DNA from 3 places in the Pseudoalteromonas espejiana DSM 9414 genome. Region 1 is predicted to be linked to each of the others. Evidence: predicted binding sites of a transcription regulator. Region 1 holds the regulator's gene; each other region holds the start of a gene.
The links. Region 1 encodes ArgR, which controls arginine synthesis, uptake and breakdown. Its sites were predicted from a motif close to ANTGAATANNTATTCANT; they were not measured.
Positions count from the first base shown of each region.

Region 1 (3,273 bases):
TAGATGCACTAAACTTATACGGTATGCATTTAGGTACTGCTTTTCAGTTAGTTGATGATGTACTCGATTACAACGCCGACGCCGACCAATTAGGTAAAAATATTGGTGATGATTTAGCTGAAGGCAAGCCAACTTTACCATTAATATATGCTATGCAGCACGGTAGTGATGAGCAAAGAGCGCTTATTCGTGATGCCATTGAGCATTGTAATGGTATGGACCACCTTGAGGCTATTTTAACGGCGCTTAAAGAAACCAACGCACTTGAATTTACCATGCAAAAGGCGCAACAAGAGGCAGAAAAGGCCATTGCGTGTTTAGACTTTTTAGCAGAGTCAGAATATAAACAAGCACTAATTAGCTTAGCGCGTATTGCTGTAGAGCGAGATCACTAATTTGGTTGCCCCCCTTAACTAACATTAAGGGTAATAATTTTCGAGCAATAAAAAAGCCTGCATAAGCAGGCTTTTTTGTGTATATCTTGGCTATTACGCCATGAAATCAACACCTTCTTTGATGTCTTTTTTCAGTGTTTCAAGCATATCGTTTTTAGCTTTTTCTTCAAATGCGCTTAGTTCGCCGTAAGAAAGAATTTCTTCTACGCCGTTTGTGCCTAAACGTACTGGGTGAGCAAAGTACTCTGCATCGCCATTTTCAACAGCAACGTATGCGTAATCTACTACTTCTTCACCTTGTAGGCCTTTAACTAAAGACATACAAAAACGTGCAGCAGCAGCACCCATAGATAATGTAGCTGAACCGCCACCCGCTTTAGCGTTTACTACTTCAGTACCTGCGTTTTGGATACGTGGAGTAAGTGAAGCAACTTCTTCTTCAGTGAAGCTTACGCCTTCAACTTGAGAAAGTAGCGGAAGGATAGTTGTGCCTGAGTGACCACCAATTACTGGTACTTTAACAGTTGCTACGTCTACGCCTTTAAGCTCAGCAACAAATGCTTCTGAACGAATTACGTCAAGCGTAGTAATACCGAATACGCGCTTAGCGTCGTAAGTACCTGCTTTTTTGAATACTTCAGCAACAATTGGAACTGTGCCGTTTACTGGGTTAGTGATAACACCTACTAACGCTTTAGGACAGCTAGCAACAATGCCTTCAGCTAATGTTTTGATGATGCCGGCATTTACGTTAAATAAATCCGCACGATCCATACCTGGTTTACGTGGCATACCCGCTGGGATAAGTACGATATCACAACCTTCAAGCGCTTTGTTTAAATCGTCTGCGCCAAAACCTGCTACTTTAACATCTGTAGGGATGTGAGATAGGTCAACAGCAACACCTGGTACAACTGGCGCAACATCGTAAAGTGATAATTCAGAACCAGCTGGTAAGCCTGTTTTTAATAATAAAGACAACGCTTGACCGATACCGCCTGCAGCACCTAATACAGCAACTTTCATTGGAATTCTCCGTAATTTGAGGTAGGAAATATTTGTGGCTCTTAAGATAATGAAATTAGCGACTAAAAACAAATTTATCCTGCTTATTTCAGGTATATTTTCGACCATAGTTGTAAACTTTGTTGGTTTATCGCAGCAAACTGGCAAGTTAACTAAACAACTGCTGCATAATTATTCATTTTTGTGTAGAATTTACAGCATAAATAACAAAAATGAATAAAGACTATGCAACCACAAGACAAACAAGAAGCACTGGTAAAAGCGTTTAAAGCGCTTTTAAAAGAAGAAAACTTTGGCTCGCAAGGCGAAATAGTCGAAGCATTAAAAGAACAAGGCTTTGATAATATAAGCCAAAGTAAAGTGTCGCGTATGTTAAGCAAGTTTGGCGCAGTGCGTACACGTAACGCTAAACAAGAAATGGTTTACTGCTTACCGGCTGAAATGGGTGTACCAACGGCTAAGAGCCCGCTACGCCAGCTAGTTATTGATATAATGCACAATGAGATGATGATTATCATCACCACCAGCCCTGGCGCTGCACAGCTAATTGCCCGCTTACTTGACTCGTTAGGTAAAGCCGATGGCGTACTAGGCACAATAGCAGGTGATGACACTATTTTTATTGCCCCAGCAAAAATATCTGAAATAGACATTACCCTAGAGCGCGTTCGTATTTTATTTGATACGGTTTAAAGCTGCTTTAAAAAGCCAATTGACGGCGCAAAAAACGCAGACCCCATATCGGCTTGAGTAAAATCAAGCCAATGGTCGTAGCACTCCCCTTCTCCTAAGCGACTAGCCAATACTTTTTCAAATGCACTGCCCGAAGCCGAACACGTTATGCTGAGCATGCCCTGCTCGTAAACATCGCCATATGGTATGCTTTGGTTAAGTAAAATAGCATGGCCGTTTTCATCAACTAACTCACTGCGCGTGGCGTGGCTTGTATCGACCTTTGGTTCAATTAAGGTGTTATCTAAACGCGTGCGGCCCATAATATGCTCTTGCTCGCTAAGAGAAAGATGCTGCCATACTGTAAGGTCGTGCTTGAAGCGTTGTACATGAATATAACTGCCTTGGTTTTCAAAGCTATCTGGCTTATTTACCAATGCAGTAACACGCTTTTGTCTTCCGTGGGGAGTATTTCCACCATAAATAAAACCGTTAAAGTCTCGGCCATCTAAAAATCTAAAATTACGGATTTGTTCAACTAGTTCTACATCGGGCGAAAACAGTTTTAAAATTTGCAAAGCAAATAGATGGTTTACATCTTCTCGGTCTGAGCGAATTTGTATAAATAAATCACAAGGCTGAACCCGCATCACAAAATCGCTGTGGTTAATATTGGGAAAGCTTTGTAATTCACTGGGAATGTATTCCGGTAGAATATGCGGCCAATATTGCGCGCCAATGGCAACCATGCACGAGAGCATGGCTTCAGAGAATTGATCATTAAACTCTTCTTCAATCGCACTGACTCGCTTAAGCTTTGCGCGCAACGACTCATCTTGGCCGTCAAATACATTAAAAAATAAATGCAAACCGTGTAAGTTTGCTTCAGCACAAATCCCAGATTGCGCTTGTGCCATTGTTATTCCTTAGTTTTATTCAAAACACAGTGAATAACAAATCAACTCATAGTTTGAAAAAATTCACTGTGTGCGGTTTTATTTTTATTATAACCGACTCATTAATATCAAATGATTGGCCATATTGAGCGGCAACTTCAATTTCTTGCTCTGCAATAATTAAACTGTAAATATAAGCAGAGCCAATAAAGCGCTGGCTAAGTATTTTAGCTGTATAAGCAGCACTTGTTTGCCCATTGTGCTTGTGTAATTCAATGTGGTGC
Region 1 covers NZ_CP011028.1:3,252,033-3,255,305, forward strand. The annotation lists gene ispB (octaprenyl diphosphate synthase) at 1-395, shown strand, start outside; gene mdh (malate dehydrogenase) at 489-1,421, opposite strand; gene argR (transcriptional regulator ArgR) at 1,647-2,114, shown strand; gene PESP_RS14775 (Dyp-type peroxidase) at 2,111-3,010, opposite strand; gene PESP_RS14780 (ABC transporter ATP-binding protein) at 3,057-3,273, opposite strand, start outside.

Region 2 (3,273 bases), on a different replicon from region 1:
ACGCAGAAAATGCAGCTTATAGCCCAAGCCTTTCACCACTGCAAAGTGCGCTTAGTCAGCTGTTTTTAGCGGGGCTTAGCTTTAATGGTAATACGGTACAAGCAATTACCCTTTTAGAAACACAAGGTCATGAAAATCAAGGTGGTGTGGCACGTGCCGTACTCGCAAGCTTTGACAACCTACCTGAAATAGAAGTGATAAGCGCAGAGCTAAGGTTAAGCTAAAAACAATAAAGCACAGCAATTGCTGTGCTTTATACGTTTAATTAAAGTGCTAAGAAGGGATTAGCCTAATAGTACTTTTGCAGCTTCTAATACCACTGCTACAGATTTTTTCTCGATTTCACCGTGGTCAACATTTGGAATTTCTTGACGAGTACGGTTTACCAGCACACCGGCAACACACGCAGCTTTAAGGCCAAGGGCTGCACACATTGTAAATAATGTCGCCGACTCCATTTCGTAGTTCATCACGCCTAGGTTTTGCCATTCTTCACAGCTACCTTGTAACGACTTTGGTACGTAGCCCGAGTGCGTATCGTAACGCTCTTGGCCTGGGTAGAACGTATCGCTCGATGCAGTAATACCAATATGAAAATCAATATCTAGGTTTTTACATGCTTGCACCATAGCTTGTGTAGCAAAAAAGTCAGACACAGCAGGGTAGCTAAGCGGTGCAAAGTGCTGGCTTGCGCCATCTAAACGCACTGATGCTTGGCTAACTAAAATATCACCTTCGTTAATATGTGGCTGAATAGCACCTGTAGTACCAATACGTAAAAAAGTACGAACACCAAGTTGCGCTAACTCTTCTACTGCAATTGATGTAGATGGGCCGCCAATACCGGTTGAACAAATCACTACAGAGTGACCATTCATCTGGCCTAAATAAACATGAAACTCACGTGTTTGAGCTAGGCAGGTTGGGTTATCTAGGAATTGCGAAATGCGTGCTGCACGATCTGGGTCACCCGGTACAATGGCAAGCTGCGCCCCTTTTAAATCGTCAATGCATAATCCTAAGTGAAATACCTTTTCCATAACTAAGCCTTTTATAAAAATTTGTTGTCAATCTAGCATCATTACGACAAATGTAAATGATGTACAGGACGTATGTCCGTTGTTGAAAAATACTGATAAATGCTAGGTTTATTCATCAACACTGAATATTAAATCATACGCGCAAAATCTGTTTAAAATCGGGTGGTTGACTTGTTAATTCATACCCTATATGTATTTGCTATGGTGATAATTTAAGTTTATCAATAAGTGGTTTTTATTAGCTTTAATTAATGTTTATCAATGTGTTACGAGCTGTTTGTTAGTTTATATGTAGCTTGTGCTACAGCAGCGCCTAAAATAGTAAGCCGATTAAGTAAACAAGAAAAAAGTTATTTGCAAATACTCAATCTTTTTTAGTTTTTGCATAACTAATCAAAATCACGTGAATAAGAATACACAAGTATAGGATTTATTATGAGCACACAATTTGACGCGTTTAAACGAAAAGTAGAACACTGCTTATGCGCACCTGGCGATGGCGTATTTACAGTAAATACCGCAAAAGAGCGCAAAGCGGCCTTACGTAATAAATTGTATGGGCAAAGTGAAAACGTAGACACGCTTTGGCGCGACTCTTTAACTGAGCTACCAAACTCGCCACACAAAGCGGTTATGCTGGGCATTAGCTCAGATTGTGGTGGTGGTATTTTACGTGGCGCAAACTGGGGGCCATTGTTTGTGCGCTCTGCGCTGATAGATCAACAACCGCAGTGTCACTCATTCGATTTAGGCGATGTACGGGTAATACCTCACTTATTGCACGATAAATACTTAAACGATGCAACCATTTCTAATTGTCAAAAAGCCCTTTACGGTGATGAAAATGATGATTATTACGTAAGCCCGCTTTCAATTACTGAAGACGTGTGCGATAGCTTTTATGCAACGTTTAAAGACAAGGGTATTTTTGGTATAGGTGGCGATCATTCAATTAGCTACCCGCTAACTAAAGCGTACTTAAAAGCAAAGCGTGAGCAAGGTAAGCGTACTGCCATTATTCACTTTGATGCGCACACAGATTTATTAGTAGAGCGTTTAGGTATAGATTTATGCTTTGGTTCGTGGTGTACACATATTTTAGAATTTTTACCGGCGCCGCATCATTTAATTCAATTTGGTATACGTTCAAGCGGTAAACCAAAAGCGCATTGGGAAAGCACCTTTGGTGTTAAACAGCATTGGGCTGCTGAAATAATAGAACGTGGTGCTAAAGCGGTTGCTGCCGAAACCATTGGACAGTTAAAAGCTGATAAGGTAGATGAAGTGTATGTAAGCTTTGATATAGATGCGCTAGATGCCGAATTTGCATCAGCAACGGGCACGCCAGAAGATAACGGTTTAACCCCACAGCACGCACTTGATATTTTATCGGCTATTGCTGATGAGTTTCCTATTACCGGCGCGGATATGATGGAAATAGCCCCATTTACCGACAGCTCTTTAGTAGGTCAATCAAGTTCAGAAACAACGCTACGTGAGGGCGCTAAAATTTCTGCATTTTTAATTGGCGCAATGAACAAATAGTAAGTTAAAACTTAAAAAATCTAGTCCTATCAGCGTATAGGGCTAGGTTTATTAGGCTAAAAACTAGCGGTACGGTTACCCTCAACTATAGTTGGTTTATACCCATTCATAGTTTAAAGGCGTAATTAAATGAAGTTGTATTTACTTATTCTGTGTTTTGCATGCATAAGGGTTAATGCAGCTGAAATTACTATTGTTACGGAGGTTTTTCCTGACTTTCAATATATTGATGAAAACGGACAATTAGCGGGTCGCTCGGTCGATAAAGTAAAAAGTGCACTTGATAACTCAGATATAAAATACACTATGCTGGCGCACAGCTGGGCGCTCTCTTATAACGCAGTATTAAGAGACACTAATACATGTATTTTTTCAATTGTAAGGTTACCTAAACGAGAAGATAAATTTAGTTGGGTTGCCGAACTTGAAAGTTTTGACTCTGCCATTTATGCGCTTAAATCACGTAATATTCGCTTAAAAACACTCAATGATGCAAAAGAATATAAAACGGCGGTGCTTCGCGATAACTTTAGTCATCATTACTTATTGGAGCGTGGTTTTAGCGAATCAAAAAACTTATTAATTATTGATAGCCTAGATAAAATAGACAAACTCATAAGCACTCGCTACGATATTTTAGATTTTGTTATTTTAAGTAAAAAGCAATTTAAGTACCGCGCACAATTTG
Region 2 covers NZ_CP011029.1:500,403-503,675, forward strand. The annotation lists gene cdd (cytidine deaminase) at 1-224, shown strand, start outside; gene udp (uridine phosphorylase) at 285-1,040, opposite strand; gene PESP_RS19135 (arginase family protein) at 1,476-2,585, shown strand; gene PESP_RS19140 (type 2 periplasmic-binding domain-containing protein) at 2,715-3,273, shown strand, end outside.
Region 2: a site for ArgR is predicted at 1,421-1,438, ahead of PESP_RS19135 (arginase family protein). Genes of this name have one in related genera too.

Region 3 (3,273 bases), 1.4 Mb from region 1:
CAGGTTTATGCCCTGCATTAATTGCTTGAGCCACAAGCTGTTTATTAGCACAACCTGCTAAAGCACCTACAATATATGGCATTTGTTCACTCGGGCTAATACGTAAACCTTGATGTTTTGCACTAGCAAAGCCTGCCTGTTTTAGCCAGGTATCAACTAACGAGCCACCACCATGCACAATTACAAACTGGTTATTTTGCTCTGTGCTTAACACATCAAATAGTGCTTTAGCTGCATTTTCAGTATTAAGGACTGCACCACCTAATTTAATTACCCACGTTTTAGTGCTCATTAAAAGGCTCCCTTTAAACCCGTTGTGTGATCTAAATTCATTGATAAGTTAATACACTGCAATGCTTGGCCTGCAGCGCCTTTTAATAAATTATCTATGGCTGCCATAACAATTAACTGCGAACCTTGTTGTTGCCAACCAATATCAACATACGGCTGTTTTGCTACGCCTTTAATAGACGGTATTTTATCGCCTAACAAACGAATTAATGGCTCGTTTGCAAGTACTTTATAAGCTTCAGAAACGTTTTCCTTGGTAACGTTTGGCTTAAGCTGTACATAAATAGTTTCTAAAATACCACGAGGGAAATTTCCTAAGTGCGGTGTAAATAACACCTTATGACCCAGGTGCTGTTCAATTTCTGGACCATGGCGATGGTTAAATAAACCATAAGGGGCAAGCGATACTTCACAAAAGTGAGTACCTACGCTGGCTTTACGCCCTGCGCCAGTTACACCAGAAACCGCATTAATAATAACTTTATCGTCGCTCAACAAGCCCGCTTGCTGTAGTGGTTTTAGCGCATTAAGCGCAGCAGTTGGGTAACAACCTGCCACTGCAACGAGTTGCGCATTTGCTATTGCGTCACTATTCCATTCGGCTAAACCGTAAGCTGCTTCATTTAATAGCTCAGGGTGTTGGTGCTCAAAACCATAAAAAGTTACGTAGTCGTCATTACTAGCAAGGCGATAACCACCAGATAAATCAAATACTTTTTTACCCATGGCTAAAAATTGCGGTGCTAAATCTACACTTACTTTATGGTCAGTGCATAAACAGATGTAATCAGCGCTTGTGCTAATATCATCAAATGCAGCATCACTTAAAGGTAATAATGGCAGGTCAAGTAATCCGCTATGCTCTGGGTATAAATCGCTAAGCAATTTATGTTTGTCTAAACTTCCCTCAGATACATAACAACCAGATAAGGTTAAATTAGGGTGCTTAGCAATTAAACTTGCTAACTCTGCGCCGCTATAACCGCTTGCGCCAATAATCACTACATTCATTTGTTACTCGTTTTATAAATTTACTACTAAATAGGTATGATGTTCGCTTACACTAGCTTAGATGCTAGTTAATACTTTGCTTAATGAATTGTTGATTATCGTCGCATTATCTTCATGGCTATACTTAATATATTTATGCTTAAAAAGTGAATTGATATTCATCATAAATACTTTTATATTGTTATGCAATTAAATTGAATAATTATTTTGGATTTTTTTATGTCTTTGCCATCGTTTATCTCTATGTATCAGCAACTCATTGCAGCCCCCTCTATTAGTGCAATAGAAGATAGCCTGTGCATGAGCAATAAAAGTGTAATTGAACTGCTTGCCCGCTGGTGCGAAAGCTTAGGTTTTACGTGTGAAATTATAGAATTAGAAGGCGGTAAAGGCCGCTATAACTTATTAGCTAAACGCGGCCAAGGTGATGGTGGTTTAATGCTTGCTGGACACACCGATACAGTACCGTTTGATGATAGCCGTTGGAATCACGATCCATTTAAATTAACGCAACAAGATAATAAACTGTACGGATTAGGCAGCATTGATATGAAAGGCTTTTTTGCTTTTGTGCTGCAAGCAATTAGTGAACTTGATGAAAAACAACAAACCCAGCCAATTTTAATACTTGCCACCGCCGATGAAGAGACCACCATGGCAGGCGCGCAGCAAATTTGTAAGCACCCTAATTTAAAACCTGCTCGGTGTATAATTGGTGAACCTACTGATATGACACCTGTATTTACTCATAAAGGGCATATGAGCACCGCTATCAGAGTTGTAGGTCGCTCAGGTCATAGCTCCGATCCCGAACGTGGTCTTAACGCCATCGAAGTAATGCATAAAGTGACTACAAAATCACTGATCTTAAAAGAGCAATTAAAGAATAAATATTCAGTAGAGCATTTCGAAATCCCCTATCCCACACTTAATTTAGGCCATATACACGGTGGCGACAACGCAAACAGAATTTGTGGCTGTTGTGAAATGCATATAGACATGCGCCCATTACCTGGCTTAAGCGTTAAAGATTTACAAGCCTTACTAATAGACGCCACTAAAGATATAAACGAGCAATACCCAAATGCAGTAAGTGTAATTGACCTCCATGAGCCTATTCCTGCATTTAGCGGCAGCACCGACAGCGCACTGGTAAAAATGGCAGAAAAAATAGCAGGCGAAAAAGCCGTTGCAGTAAACTACTGCACCGAAGCGCCATTTATTCAGCAACTAGGCTGCGAAACTATTGTAATGGGGCCTGGTTCTATTAACCAAGCTCATCAGCCCGATGAGTTTTTAGCAATGGAAAAAATAAAGCCATCACAACATATTATTACTGAAATAATAAAAGCTAATTGCTTTAGCTAATATGGATGCGGATTGGTATAACTCATTTTATTTATATCAAAAACAGCAAAGGCGCCAATTGGCGCCTTTTCTTATGTTTATCGCTATTATACAAACCGGCAATAATACTTAATCAGTTTAGATAGCTAAGCATGAGGTTCGCTGCGCTAAAATTTATCCAGAAAAACTAAATACCGTTTTCAGCCTCAAAATAGCTCACTTAATTAAGCAACTTGGTATTACATATATTTACTTAAATACTTTTTAAACACCGGATCTGACTTAGCCAGCTCTTTTTGCTCAGCCAAAATTTCTTTTAATATAACACCCGATGTTAGCGGGTTTGCAAGCACGACTCTAAACACAACCGTGGGTTGGTTATCGTACTTTGAAGGCGTTAAACGTGTACGCGATACAAACGAGCGACCCGACTCACGCTGGCGTTTTTGCATACTGGCTGTAAAACGATTTAATGAGGCAAAAATATCAATACGTGTTTTTTCATCAGCTTCTGCAATGGCTTGCTTAATTTTTTTAGGAACATAACGATACGTTAATAAGCACAGCTCTGGCTCCGAAATAAGCTCAAAATCTTCATCCGCTTTAATTAAATCGGCAAAGTAA
Region 3 covers NZ_CP011028.1:955,399-958,671, reverse strand. The annotation lists gene argB (acetylglutamate kinase) at 1-292, opposite strand, end outside; gene argC (N-acetyl-gamma-glutamyl-phosphate reductase) at 292-1,302, opposite strand; gene argE (acetylornithine deacetylase) at 1,522-2,670, shown strand; gene panP (pyridoxal-dependent aspartate 1-decarboxylase PanP) at 2,889-3,273, opposite strand, start outside.
Region 3: a site for ArgR is predicted at 1,448-1,465, ahead of argC (N-acetyl-gamma-glutamyl-phosphate reductase). Genes of this name have one in related genera too.